One region of the Pseudarthrobacter sp. PH31-O2 genome, then DNA from elsewhere that is predicted to be linked to it. Evidence: riboswitches for the same ligand, from Rfam matches in the RefSeq annotation. Region 1 holds a riboswitch; the other holds the start of a gene.

The links. A riboswitch is a leader RNA that binds a small molecule or an ion and turns the genes downstream of it on or off. The one in region 1 is predicted to bind thiamine pyrophosphate.
Region 2: it holds a riboswitch for thiamine pyrophosphate, as region 1 does, so the genes downstream of both, QMG72_RS01985 (bifunctional hydroxymethylpyrimidine kinase/phosphomethylpyrimidine kinase) here and thiC (phosphomethylpyrimidine synthase ThiC) in region 1, are expected to answer to the same signal.

The regions. Positions count from the first base shown of each region.
Region 1 covers NZ_JASIST010000013.1:66,898-74,179, forward strand. Annotated here, with positions in the region: gene QMG72_RS16655 (phosphatase PAP2 family protein) at 1-657, shown strand, start outside; gene QMG72_RS16660 (bifunctional lysylphosphatidylglycerol flippase/synthetase MprF) at 704-3,319, shown strand; partial or broken gene thiC (phosphomethylpyrimidine synthase ThiC) at 3,694-5,424, opposite strand; TPP riboswitch at 5,422-5,529, opposite strand; partial or broken gene QMG72_RS16670 (oxidoreductase dimerization domain-containing protein) at 5,884-6,615, opposite strand; gene QMG72_RS16675 (hypothetical protein) at 6,648-7,151, shown strand; partial or broken gene tatC (twin-arginine translocase subunit TatC) at 7,168-7,282, opposite strand, start outside.
Region 2 covers NZ_JASIST010000001.1:449,512-456,793, forward strand. Annotated here, with positions in the region: gene QMG72_RS01980 (Rne/Rng family ribonuclease) at 1-2,563, shown strand, start outside; TPP riboswitch at 2,668-2,765, shown strand; gene QMG72_RS01985 (bifunctional hydroxymethylpyrimidine kinase/phosphomethylpyrimidine kinase) at 2,757-4,358, shown strand; gene rplU (50S ribosomal protein L21) at 4,713-5,021, shown strand; gene rpmA (50S ribosomal protein L27) at 5,083-5,346, shown strand; gene obgE (GTPase ObgE) at 5,466-7,052, shown strand; gene proB (glutamate 5-kinase) at 7,063-7,282, shown strand, end outside.

The sequences.
Region 1 (7,282 bases):
GCGGCCGGGATGGCCGCGAAGTCCTTCGGGCCCCTGGCCCCGGAGCTGGGCCTGGACATCTTCCTGAGTCATGGGAGGAACAGTGCCTTGACTGCGCTCAGCGAGGCCATCCACTACGGACTTGGACCGGCCGGTGCCCTGGCGCTGGCGCTGATGATCTGCGGGTACCTGCTCTGGTATCGCCGTCGACCGGTTCAGGCGTTGGCCTTCGGCTCCGTTGTTGCTGTCGGGTGGCTGGCCGCAACAGCCGGAAAGATCTTGGTCAGCCGTTCCCGGCCGCCTGCCGACGCGACCGGAGCGCTGATCGCCGAAACGGGCAACAACAGCTTCCCTTCCGGACACACGGCCTTCGCAGTTTCCCTGGCGCTGGCCGCCGTGCTGGTCCTCGCCCACGGAACCGGGCAGCGCCTGACAGTACTTGCCGCAGGCTCCCTTTTCGCAACCGTTGTGGCGTTCTCCCGGATGTACCTCGGGGTGCATTACCTTAGCGACGTCATCGGATCCGTCCTGATCAGCAGTGCGGCGATCCTGGCTTGGCTGCCGGTCTGGAACAAGCTCATCGCGCCGCGCATCTCCGCAATTGGCCTGATTCGCGGATTCGATGCAAAGACGCTGGATCGGCGGCGACGCCACAGGACCAGCAACCATGCGGGATAGCCTCGGGCAATTTCCGTTCCCTCCGCATCTGCTCAAAGGAATTCCCGTGCCAGTGCCGCCGCCGGATCCCGGAACCGTGCCCCACCAAGGGCGTTGGCTGTCCCGGATCGAAATTCTGCGCCGTGCCCCGGTTACAGCGGGTTTTGTCCTGGTCTTTTGGGCCGCCGGAGCTCTGACATCCACCCTCATCACCGGCCCGGCCGGCACCTTGCGTCCCAACGTGGCAGCAACAGCGCACTCACTGCCCGGCCGCTGGTGGGCGCTTCTGAGTTCCGGGCTGTGGGCGCAGAACCTGACCGGGTACCTGCTGGGAAGCGCAGTTGTGCTCGTAGTCGGGCTGGCACTCGAATACCGGATGGGAAGCCTCAGGTTCGCCGTAGCGGCCCTGGGCAGCCAGATACTCGGAATTAGTGCAGCTCTCGCGTTCCTCACGGTTGCACATCAGATCATGGGGACCTGGACTCAGGAAATGAGCGGGCACCTCTTCCTTGGCCCCACTGCACTCATGACCGGGGCCATTATGGCGGGGACGGCGATGATGCCGACCCTGTGGCGGCGGCGGGTCCGCCTCGTCGTCTTCGCCCTGCTGGTACTCCTGGCCCTGTACAGCGGCGGGTTCGCGGACCTGGTCCGCCTCAGCGCCGCAGGTGCCGGGGCGCTCCTGGGCCCGGTCCTGTGTGGGAGGGCGCCCCGTTTCGTCCGCCCCGTCAGCTCCCGGCATGAGGGCCGGGTCCTCATCGCGCTGCTGGTGGCCGTGTCGGCCGTCGGGCCCGTCGTCGCCGGCCTGACGCCGCACGCCGCGGGACCGCTATCGGTGCTGCGTTTCCTGTTCACCAACATTCAGCCCGTGGACCCGGCGACACTCCAAGTCCTGTGCGCCGACCCGGGACAAGCGAAGGAATGCGCCGGCGCAATTTTCATGGCGGTCCTGCCATCTTTTCTCTTACTGATCCTCGCAGACGGTTTACGCCGAGGACGCCGCTTCGCCTGGGCCGCCGCCGTGCTGGTTCAGCTGGGATTGTCCGTGCTGGCCGGAATAACCATCGCAGGGGTGCTGTATCCGGGAGCACCGGGCACCGTGGCGCCCGAAGGGATCGGCGCCATCGAAACTGCCGGGTACACGCACCCTCTCGCGCTGGTGCTGCCGCTACTCCTGCCCGCGGTGCTGACGCTGGTGCTGCTGATCTTCCGCGGGCTTTTTCCGGTGTCGGCCCCTGCCGGAACCTACCGACGGCTCGCGGTCAGCACCGGGAAGACAGCAGCCTTCCTTGCCTCCGTCTACCTGTTGGCCGGAATCCTCCTGGCTCCCAGCATCACACCCGTCCCGGGACCCAGGGAACTGCTCGCAGATATACCGGATAGGTTTCTGCCGCTGGGATACATGCTCGATCTTGCCCCGGCGTTCGTTCCCCAGGGCGCCGCTGCAACCGTTCTCTATGAAGGAGTCGGCATTGTCTTCTGGGCTGTCACCGCAATCATGACCTTAAAAACCTTCCTGCGCCCGGCCCCAACACAGCACCACTCCGGTACCGAACTCGCACGAGGAATACTGAAAGCCAACCACGGTGGCAACTTGTCCTGGATGACGACCTGGCCAGGGAATATGTACTGGTTCTCCTCCACCGGTGAAAGTTTCATCGCCTATCGTGTCATCGCTGGGGTTGCCCTGGCCCTGGGCGGCCCGGTCGGACCCGTGACCCCTCGCCATGCCACGTTCGAGGAGTTCACCCGTTTTTGCAGTGGGCAAGGCTGGACCCCGTGCTTCTACTCCGTCCCCCAGGATCTGCGCGACCACGCCGCGTCCCTGGGCTGGGGCTCAGTGCAGGTCGCCCAGGAAACGATCCTGCCGCTTGATGCGGTGTCCTTTAAAGGAAAGAAATTCCAGGACGTCCGAACCGCGATGAATAACGCCGCCAAAGCCGGGATCAGGGCCGAATGGACCACATACCGGACCGCATCGTTCTCGGTACTGGCACAGATCCAGGAGATCTCGGAAGAATGGGTCGCCGACAAGAAAATGCCCGAAATGGGATTCACCCTCGGAAGCCTGGACGAACTCAACGACCCCGAGGTCCGACTGCTGGTTGCCGTCGGCACTGACCGCATGGTCCACGCCGTCGCCTCTTGGCTGCCCGTCTACAACAACGGCACCATCGAAGGCTGGACCCTGGACTTCATGCGGCGCCGCACCAACGGATTCCGTGCCGGCATCGAATTCCTTATCGCTTCCGCCTCACTCAGCCTCAAAAACGAAGGATACGGGTTCATCAGCCTCTCTGGAGCGCCGCTGGCCCGGCACAACGAACCACCACAGCGCGGACCAGCTTCGGCAAGCAACCAGAGCTCCGGCAGCCTGGACCGGCTCCTCGACCGGCTCGGCGCGACCCTGGAACCTGTCTACGGGTTCAGGTCCCTGCTGGCATTCAAAGCAAAATTCCAGCCCCGCTACGAACCCCTCTACATGCTCTACCCTGACGCAGCCGCACTGCCCGCCATTGCCAACGCCATCACCCGCGCCTACCTCCCCACTGTCAACCTCGCAGAAACCCTAACCCTGGCCCGGCGCCTGCTAAGTGCACCCAAACAACCCCGCACCCGAGTCAGGAGACCGTACCGTCACCCGCCATCCCAGCCCGAAACGCCGGTGAAGAAAAGCGAATAACAACTTGACCCTGCCCATCACGGTCTCGGAGGTTGCCCGCCGCGCCGACGTCAACCCCGGGCTGGTCCGGTCGGAACTCCTTATGCAAGAAATCAGAAACTCCAAAGCCCTACTCACCAGCGGGGCGCATCCAAGGAGACGGACTCAACCGGCGGTTCGCTCAGCGGACGTGAGCTCCTGCGCCAGTAAGACCACCACCTCCGCCCCGAGATTCGTCAATACCGGGCGGATCGCGAACTCATGGTCGAGCAGATCGACGGGACCGACGCCGACTCACAGCCCTCCCCGCCGACCCAGTCGAACAGATCTCTAGTTCCGGATCGGGGCAGGACCGGCGCCGGAGTGCCGGCGCCGCCCGAACCCGCTCCTCGTTCCTAGCTCCCGGGCACGACGGGTTCGGGAAGGTAGACCTTACCGCCGGATTCGCGGAACTCGTCGGATTTAGCGTTCATTCCGGCGATGGCTTCCTGTTCGGACATGCCTCCGAACTGGTCGCGGATGTCCTGGGAGAGCCGCATGGAGCAGAACTTGGGTCCGCACATGGAGCAGAAGTGCGCGGTCTTCGCCGGCTCGGCGGGCAACGTCTCGTCATGGAAGGATTCGGCTGTTTACGGGTCCAGGGAAAGTGCGAACTGGTCCCGCCAGCGGAACTCGAACCGTGCCTTTGACAGGGCGTCGTCGCGACCGTGGGCTCCTGGGTGTCCTTTGGCGAGGTCGGCGGCGTGGGCGGCGATTTTGTAGGTGATGACGCCGGTCTTGACGTCATCCTTGTTCGGCAACCCGAGGTGTTCCTTGGGCGTGACGTAGCAGAGCATTGCGGTGCCGTAGCGGGCGATTTCGGTGGCGCCGATGGCCGAGGTGATGTGGTCATAGCCTGGGGCGATGTCGGTCACCAGCGGGCCGAGGGTGTAGAAGGGGGCGCCGTCGCAGAGTTCCTGCTGTCGCTCGACGTTTTCGCGGACGAGGTGGAAGGGGATGTGCCCGGGGCCTTCGACCATGGCCTGCACGTCGTACTTCCAGGCCCGCTTGGTGAGTTCGGCGAGGGTGTCCAGTTCGGCGAACTGGGCGGCGTCGTTGGCATCCGCGGTCGCGCCGGGCCGCAGGCCATCACCCAGGGAAAAGGCGACGTCGTACTTGGCGAAGATCTCGCACAGTTCGTCGAAGTGTGTGTAGAGGAAGTTCTCCTGGTGGTGGGCCAGGCACCAGCCGGCCATGATCGACCCGCCGCGGGAGACGATACCGGTCACCCGGTTGGCGGTCAGGGGGACGTACCGCAGCAGCACCCCGGCGTGGACGGTCATATAGTCCACGCCCTGCTCGCATTGTTCGATCACGGTGTCCCGATAGATTTCCCAGGTCAGGTCATTGGCCTCACCGTTGACCTTCTCCAGTGCCTGATAGATCGGTACTGTCCCAATCGGGACCGGAGCGTTGCGGATGATCCATTCACGCGTGGTGTGGATGTCATCGCCGGTGGAGAGGTCCATCACGGTGTCGGCGCCCCATCGGGCGGCCCACTGCAGTTTGTCCACTTCCTCAGCGATGGAGGAGGTGACCGCGGAGTTGCCGATGTTGGCGTTGATCTTCACGAGGAAGGCCTTGCCGATGATCATCGGTTCGGATTCGGGGTGGTTGATGTTGTTGGGAATGATGGCCCGACCTGCGGCAACTTCGCCGCGCACCAGCTCAACGTCGCAGTTTTCCCGCACTGCCACAAACCGCATCTCGGGAGTGATGACGCCCTGGCGGGCGTAGCGCATCTGGGTAACGGTCTTACCCTCGAGGGCGCGGCGGGGAACCGGCTGCGCGCCTTTCCATTCAGCAGAAGCCGCACCCCGTCGCACGGCGGATTTACCGTCGTCGAGCAGGTTCCGTTCCCGGCCGCCGTAGGGCTCGGTGTCGCCCCTGGATTCTATCCATTCGGACCGGAACGGCTCCAGGCCGATCACAGGATCGCTTCCGGGCCCGGCCGTCCGGTAGACCGTGAACGGTGGATTCTTCGTCCCGTTCGGAGAGTCCTCCAGGGCAATCTCCGTGACAGGGACCCTAATGCCATTTTCGGGGTCTCGGGCGTACGCGAGCGAATGTGAATTCATGGAGCTCATCAGTGGTTTCCTACTTCCTTCGCCGGCATGACCCGGACAGGTTCAACGGTCGCAGACTGCATCAGCCCGATCTCAGCCCTTGCAAGGGCACCCGTGTGGATGGAAAAATCGTAGCACCCCAGCGTGCCCGTTCTACCGCTCTGGATGATCCCGGGTATCCCCCGGACGGCAGCCATTATCGGAAGCAGGCCCTCCAGCGACGCAGTGCACGCCGAATCACCGGAAGCTGAGACTCCTGTCGGCAGCTGCCGAGGATGATGCGCTCCTCTGGCCAGCCGGCAGTCCTCCGAACGCACAGCATTCGAAATGATGCAGACGCCTGCACTGTTGATCCGTGCCGGGGCAGCGAGGGCGAGAGGGTGCGAGGACGATGTCGGTTACCTGTGAGGACGGAGGTCGGCTGGATCGATGAAGTCGTACTCAACGAGGCCTGCTGCATCCGTGTGGAGGCCTAGCTGGTCACGAGGCGCAGCATGAGAGTTTGGAGACATCGGTGGTGAAGGACTGGGCGGCGATCTTGATTCCTTCGGCCATTGTGAGGTACGCGCTCCATAGGTTCGCCACCTGCTCCACAGTCATTCCCGCTTCCATGATGAAGACCCCGGCCGCGGCCAGGTCACCGGCGTCCTTGGCGACGGCGGTCATTCCCACGATCCGTCCGTTGTCCGCGTCGGCGACAATTTTGATGAAGCCTCGGGTGTCCCTGTTCACCAAGGCTCTGGGGACGTATGCCAGGGGAAGCACCCGGCATACGCACCGGATACCGGCTGCGTCGACCTCACGGCCGGCGTTGTTGAAGGCGTTCTCCCCCACAAGGGAGCCGTGGGCGGCTGCGACGTAGACGAATTCGCGGTGTCCGGTCCCTTCCCCGGCGGCCCAGATCCGTTCGTGGGAGCTGGCTAGGATGTTCTGCAAGAGGATTTCGCCCCGGTGCCCGGTTTTGCCGCCGACCGCGGCCAGGTTCAGTCCGTTCGTGACCGGCCGGCGTCCGGTGGCGACGAGCAGTCTGGCGGCCCGGAATTCCTGCTGCCCACCTGAGACGATCGCGGTCGCGATGATCCCGCCGGTGGCCGGGTCCGTGCGCACCGAGGACACGGCCGCCCGGCGGACGACCCGGATACCTTCGTCGGCGAAGACGCCCATCAGGGCCTGGGAGGCGTCGGGTTCCTCGGCCGAGGCCAGACTCTGCTGCGTCGACAGTATGGAGGGACTCGTCTGCATACATGAGGACGGCAAATTGCGGCATTGACCTCGAAGCCGCCGCCGGTATCCTCGCTGTCGAGGCTTATCACGCCGGAATCATCAGAACCACCCTCTACGCTCGTGATCTGCAGGTACCCGCCCAAGCGATCTCCGACGCCCGGGACAGCCTCGATGGATCAACTGATTTCGATCAGGGTATTGGCACTAAAGACACCGCCAACCTTGTCCCGACCGACGCAAACGGCATCGCTTTCAGCCGCAGCCCGGGGCAGGTCCTGAACATCGCCTACCTCACCGCCAAAGCAGAAAGAGAAGGCGGGTTCTTCCCCAAGGGGGTAAACGGCGAGATCAACCGGAGCGCAGCCAGCGCCTCACCACCCCACACCCATACAGAAACGGATGGACCACGGCAGGCGGGCACCCCGGGGGCTGCCCGCCGGCCGTGGTCGGGGCAGAAAGGCCCATGCGCCGGCGGGCCTCACCGGGCTGATCCGCTTCCCGCCAGGCACATGGTGCGCGGCTGACCCGTTGCACCAAGGGCTAGAGATTCCCCAGTTCGGAGCCGGGCGTTGCCAGGTCCGCGCGGGCTTCGGTCTCCGCGGCAAGCTTGACCGTCCGCCGTTCCCGGCGGCGATCATTGAGCAGGCAGAGCCCG
Region 2 (7,282 bases), on a different contig from region 1:
CCGCCCTGTCCCGGCCCCGGCTGCCGCCGCAGCGGAAGCTGACGACGACGACGACGAAGAAGGCGAGAGCGAGGACGCCGGAAGCCGCCGCCGTCGCCGCAGCCGCGGTCGCCGCGGCCGCAGCAGCCGTGGAGCTGAGAGCGAACCGGGATCCGAAGACGAATCCGACGACGCGGATGACGCTGAAGAAGGCACTGGCGAGCAGCTCGAAGACGGCGTGACCTCCCGCCGCCGTCGCCGCCGCCGTCGCGGCGAGCAGGATCTGGAACTGACCGGCGGGGAGGACGACGACCCGCCCAACACGGTGACGCGCGTCCGCGCGCCGCGCACAGCCAGCGAGGCTCCGGTGAACAACCGTGTCACCTCGCTCAAGGGCTCCACCCGCCTGGAGGCGAAAAAGCAGCGCCGCCGCGAATCCCGCGATACCGGACGCCGCCGCACCGTCATCACCGAGGCCGAGTTCCTGGCCCGGCGCGAATCGGTGGACCGCCAAATGATCGTCCGCCAGCGCGATGACAGAATCCAGATCGGCGTCCTCGAGGACGGCGTGCTGGCCGAGCACTTTGTCTCGAAGACCCAGCAGGATTCCCTGATCGGCAACGTCTACCTGGGCAAGGTCCAGAACGTACTGCCGTCGATGGAAGCCGCCTTCGTCGACATCGGACGCGGCCGCAACGCCGTGCTGTACGCCGGCGAGGTCAATTGGGAGTCCGTCAACCTCGAGGGCAAGCAGCGCCGGATCGAGAACGCGCTGAAGTCCGGCGACTCCGTGCTGGTCCAGGTCACCAAGGATCCCGTCGGGCACAAGGGCGCCCGCCTCACAAGCCAGATCTCGCTGCCCGGCCGCTACCTCGTCTACGTACCCGGCGGTTCCATGACCGGAATCTCGCGCAAGCTGCCCGACGTCGAACGCAACCGCCTCAAGCGGATCCTCAAGGACCGCCTGCCCGAGGATGCGGGCGTTATTGTGCGCACCGCCGCGGAGGGTGCGTCCGAGGAAGAACTCACGCACGACATCAACCGGCTCCGTGCCCAGTGGGAAGGGATCGAGGGCCAGTCGAGCTCAACCAAGATCCTTGCCCCCGAACTGCTCTACGGCGAACCCGATCTGACCATCAAGGTAGTCCGTGATGTCTTCAACGAGGACTTCTCCAAGCTGATCGTCTCCGGTGAGGAAGCGTGGGACACCATCGAGGCCTACGTCACCTACGTAGCCCCCGACCTTGTCGGCCGGCTGGAGAAATGGACCAAGGACTCGGACATCTTCGGTGCCTGGCGCATCGACGAGCAGATCCACAAAGCACTGGACCGCAAGGTTTTCCTGCCCTCCGGCGGCTCGCTCGTAATCGACCGCACCGAAGCCATGACAGTGGTGGACGTCAACACCGGCAAGTTCACCGGCAGCGGCGGCAACCTTGAGGAAACCGTCACCAAAAACAACCTCGAAGCGGCCGAAGAAGTTGTCCGGCAGCTCCGGCTCCGCGACATCGGCGGCATTATCGTGATCGACTTCATCGACATGGTGCTTGAATCGAACCGGGACCTGGTACTGCGCCGCATGGTGGAGTGCCTGGGCCGGGACCGGACCAAACACCAGGTCGCGGAGGTGACTTCGCTGGGCCTCGTGCAGATGACGCGGAAGCGGATGGGTACCGGGCTGCTGGAAGTTTTCGGCGAACAGTGCGAGGCCTGCGCCGGCCGCGGCATTGTGACCCACGACGAGCCGGTGGAGCACCGCCGCGCCAACGTCGTTGCCGCCGAGCATCACATTCCCCGTGCGGAGCAGCCTGCCCCCCCGCGGACCGAACGCAAGAGCCGCCGCCGCGGACGGGGCGGCCAGGGCACGGACGAACAGTCGGTGCCGGCCGCAGCGCACCCCGAGCCCACCGACGCCGAACGCCATGCCAAGGCCGAGGCGACCCGCCACGCGCTGGCGAATATCGCTGCGGCGGCGCATGCTGCCCATCTGCATGACGATGAAGCGGCCACGGGAGTCGACGCCGGGGTCCGCCAGGCCGCTGTTGAGGCAGCCGTCGAGCTGGCCGCAACGGAGGAGGCTGCCGGACGTCCCGGCGCCGTGCTGACCTTCGGCGGCGAACAAGTCGCACTGCCGTTTGTGGAGCATGCCGACGAGTCGGGTGCGCCCGCGCTGACCATGGACCTGCTGACCGAGGCTTTCGCCCAGCTGGGTGACAGCGGGGAAGTCTCCGCGGCGGATCCCGCTGCACCGGCTGCGAAGGCGGCCGCAGCCCGGACTGCACCGGCGGCTCCGGCGCGTGCCGGCGGAACCGGCCCGGGCCGCGCCCAGGCGCCAGGCTCCCAGACGGAGGCGGCCCCCGAGGCCGGCGCCTCCCGTGCCCGCCGCGGACGGCGCAACCGCAGCGCCAGCCGCGCGCAGGGAGCAGCCAACGAAACCTCGGTAGAGCAGCGCCGGGCGGCGCCGCAGGCTGCCGTTTCGGTACACGAGGCAAAGGCCCCGGCAGCAGCAACAACGCCGACGGCCAAACCGGCCACAAACGAACCGATTATCCTCGGCGTCGGCGTTCCGGCCTCGGAACTCTAACCCCAAGAAAGTTCGGGAAGGCCGCGGGTGCGGTCCGGGCCGCGTAGCAATACGCCAGGTTCGGGCCGTGCCCGCGACTTCGTTAAAGGATGCGGCTAGGCTTGGTCCCTGACACGGGGTGCCGCGCATCGAGCCGGCTGAGATCCAGACCCGTTGAACCTGTCCGGTTAGCACCGGCGAAGGGATGTCTCCCATGACCGCCGCCTCCCCGTTTCTTCCCGCTGTCCCAGCAGCCCCGGCATCCCGGATCCCGCGGGTGCTCACGATCGCAGGCTCGGACCCCTCCGGCGGTGCCGGGATCCAGGCGGACCTGAAGAGCATTGCCGCGCATGGCGGCTACGGCATGGCCGCCATCACCGCCCTGACCGCACAGAACACACGCGGCGTCAGCGCCATCCACGTCCCGCCGGCAGATTTCCTGACCGCCCAGCTTGACGCGGTCAGCGCCGACATCCGGATCGACGCCGTCAAGATCGGGATGCTGGGGGACGCCGCCGTGATCGACGCCGTCCGGACCTGGCTGGCGAAGGTCAGGCCCGCCATTGTGGTGCTGGACCCCGTGATGGTGGCCACAAGCGGTGACCGGCTGCTGCAGGCGCCCGCCGAATCGGCGCTGCAAGAACTGCTGCCCTACGCGGACCTGATCACGCCGAACCTCGCCGAACTCGCGATTCTGCTCAACGAACCCGTCGCCGGCAACTGGGCTGCGGCGCTGGAACAGGGCAAGCGGCTTGCCGCCGGCACCGGCACGACCGTCCTGGTGAAGGGCGGCCACCTCGACGGCACCGGCGCTGCGGGCGGAGCCGGCGAGCACGGCGACGGCTGCCCGGACGCGCTCGTCAACACCTGCGGGGTCCTGGCCCGGCACGTCATAGTAGTACCGGGGGAGCGGGTCCGCACCAGCAACAGCCACGGAACGGGATGCTCACTGTCCGCGGCGATGGCGACCGTGCAGGCCCGGGTCGGGGACTGGGAGGCCGCCTTGCGGGAAGTTAAGCCGTGGCTGGAAGGGGCGCTGCGCACCTCGGCGGACCTCGACGTCGGCAGCGGCAACGGCCCGGTCCATCACTTCCACCATGTCCAGCATCAGACCGCCCATCACGGTACGGGTGCCGGCGGCGGCGAACTGCACCGGGTCCCTGCCGCGGGTGAATTCGCCCGTGGACTGCGGGAAACCGCTGCTGCCGACCTCGAGGCCATCTACGGCCTGGACTTCATCACGGCCCTGGCGGACGGGTCCTTGCCGGAGCAGGACTTCGCGTACTACCTCGGACAGGACGCCCTGTACCTGAACGGCTATTCGCGGGTCCTCTCCCGGGCCGCCGCGATCGCACCCACGGAAGACGAACAGCTCTTCTGGACCCGCTCCGCACAGAATTGCCTCAGCGTCGAAGCCGAACTGCACCGGACCTGGCTGCGCGGACGCACGGCGGAGCGGACGCTCGGACCGGTCACCAAGTCCTACGTAGACCACCTTCTGGCCGCCTCGGTCACCGGGAGCTACGGAGTGCTGATCGCTGCGGTACTGCCGTGCTTCTGGCTCTATGCCGAGGTGGGACAGGCACTGCACAACCGGTTCCTCGCCGCGGGTGCGCCGCAATCGCACCCCTACGCCGCGTGGCTGCGCACCTACGCCGATCCGGAGTTCGCCGACGCCACCCGGCAGGCCATCGCCCACACCGACACCGCAGCCCGGGCGGCCTCACCCGGCGAACGGGACGCCATGACCGTGGCCTTCCGGCAGTCCGCCCGCTACGAAGTGGACTTCTTCGACGCGCCGCGCGTGCACGCCTGAGCCGCGGGACAGCAGGGAGCCTGTACGATAGGGAGGCGCGGTTCCGGAAGTCGTTGCGGCAACGTCCTGTCCATACAGGGTGTCACCTAGCACGTACCTCCCTTCGGAACCAGCCTCATTTGCGGCCGAAGGCAAAATTAGCGTAGTCTAGATCTTCGGTGCTTACGCCAACACTTGGGTTATGACCTTGAGGACGCTCCACTTGATTTCAGGTGCGAATGTCCACGGGATAGCTCATGGGTTCCCCCGGGGAACCCACCGGCGTAGAGGCACAGCGTGAGCCGGACCATCAACTTTGGACCCAGGTTCCGCACGCAAATCTAGTAATAAACGTCGAGAGAAGTGAGTTCCCCAGTGGTGTACGCGATTGTCCGCGCAGGCGGCCGGCAAGAGAAGGTTTCCGTTGGAGACTTCGTTACCCTGAACCGCGTCCCCGGTGGAGCCGGCAGCACCTTTGAGTTGCCCGCACTGCTCCTGGTAGACGGTGACAAGGTCATGTCTGCTGCTTCGGACCTGGCCAAGGTAAAGGTTACGGCTGAGATCCTTGAGGACCTTCGCGGTCCCAAGATCGTCATCCAGAAGTTCAAGAACAAGACCGGTTACAAAAAGCGCCAGGGTCACCGTCAGGAATTGACCAAGGTCAAGATCACCGGTATCAAGTAACTACTCGTTACTGTTCAGGTTTTCAGCAGATTCCCCAGAATTTTAAGGCAGGCATTTCCAAATGGCACATAAAAAAGGCGCGAGTTCCACTCGCAACGGTCGTGACTCGAACGCCCAGTACCTCGGCGTCAAGCGCTTCGGCGGTCAGGTAGTTTCCGCAGGCGAGATCATCGTCCGCCAGCGTGGAACCCACTTCCACCCGGGCGCCGGCGTCGGCCGCGGCGGCGACGACACCCTGTTCGCCCTGGCTCCCGGAGCCGTCGAGTTCGGCACCCGCCGCGGTCGTCGCGTTGTGAACATTGTGGCTGCAGCAGCTGCAGAGTAGTACCTACGTTTTAAATCGGTGGGGCGGGCCATTAGGTCCGCTCCACCGGTGTTTTAACCGCATTACAATCATCCTGAGCGTCTTTGCACGCTTACGGGAACAGCACTGAGGAGATCCACGTGGCGAGCTTTGTAGACCGGGTAGTACTGCACGTATCCGGCGGTACCGGCGGCCACGGCTGTGTCTCCGTTCACCGCGAGAAGTTCAAGCCGCTCGGCGGTCCCGACGGCGGCAACGGCGGCAACGGCGGCGACGTTATCCTGCGCGTGGACCCCCAGACCACGACCCTGCTCGATTACCACCACGCCCCGCACCGCCACGCCACCAACGGCGGACCCGGTATGGGCGACTGGCGCGCCGGCAAGCACGGCGAAACCCTGATCCTCCCGGTTCCCGAGGGCACCGTGGTCAAGTCCAAGGACGGCAGGGTCCTCGCAGACCTGGTCGGTGAGGGTTCCGAATACATCGCCGCGGCCGGCGGCATCGGTGGACTGGGCAACGCTTCGCTCTCCTCGCAGAAACGCCGCGCCCCGGGATTCGCCCTGCTCGGCATCGAAGGCGAATCCAGTGACGTTGTCCTGGAACTGAAATCCATCGCCGATATTGCCTTGGTCGGGTTCCCCTCCGCCGGCAAGTCCAGCCTGATTGCCGCGATGTCTGCCGCCCGGCCCAAAATCGCCGACTACCCGTTCACCACCCTGATCCCGAACCTCGGTGTGGTCCAGGCCGGCGAGGTGCGCTTCACCATCGCCGACGTCCCCGGCCTGATCGAAGGCGCCAGCGAAGGCAAGGGCCTCGGCCACCACTTCCTGCGCCACGTTGAGCGTTGCGCCGCCCTGGTGCATGTGCTCGACTGCGGCACGCTCGAATCAGACCGCGATCCGCTCTCGGACCTCGCCGTCATCGAAGCCGAGCTGGACAAATACGCGGTGGACATGAGCTATGCCGGTTCCGACGGTGAAGTTGTTCCGCTGAACCAGCGCCCGCGCCTGATCGCCCTGAACAAGGTCGACCTCCCGGACGGCAAGGACATGGCAGAATTTGTCCGCCCCGAACTCGAATCCCGCGGCTTCAAGGTCTTCGAAATTTCGGCGACCAGCCACGAAGGTCTCCGCCAGCTTGGCTTCGCGATGGGCGAGATCGTCCAGGCTGCCCGCGACGCCATTGCTGCCGCGCCGCCGAAGGTCCACGCCCCGGTACTCAAACCTCGCGCCGTCAACGAGTCCGGCTTCAAAATCCGCCGCGAGGAGAAGAACCTGGAGCCGCTGTTCCGCGTCCTCGGCGACAAGCCCGTGCGCTGGGTCAAGCAGACCGACTTCACCAACGAGGAGGCTATCGGCTACCTTGCTGACCGACTGGCTAAGCTCGGCGTAGAAAACGAGCTGTTCAAACAGGGCGCCACCCCGGGCGACATGGTGGTCATCGGTGAAGACGACGGCGTCGTCTTCGACTGGGAGCCGACCATGATGGCCGGCGCCGAACTGTTGGCAGCACCCCGCGGAACCGACGTGCGCTTTGCCGACATCGGCGACCGCCCCACCCGTGGCCAAAAGCGCGATGAACAGGTGGAGCGCCGCGAGGCCAAGGCTGTGGCCCGCGCCGAGCTCGAAGCCGAGCGCAAAGCCGGTATCTGGACTGAATCCGTCAGCGGCCGCCGGCCCAAGCCGCTTAAGGAAAGCGCCCTTGACACCGAGAATGAGGAGTGAGCCTTAACACGTGAGCGACAAGTCCGCAGTTGTCATCGAGGAACCCAAAACCAACGACCGCAGGCTGCTCGCCCGGGCTCGCCGCATTGTGGTCAAGGTGGGTTCGTCGTCGCTCACCAGTATCAAGGGCGGAATCTCCGAGGACGCGCTGATCGAACTGTCGAACGCGCTGGCGGCCAAAAGCAATAGCGGCACCGAAATCATCCTGGTGTCTTCGGGAGCGATCTCCG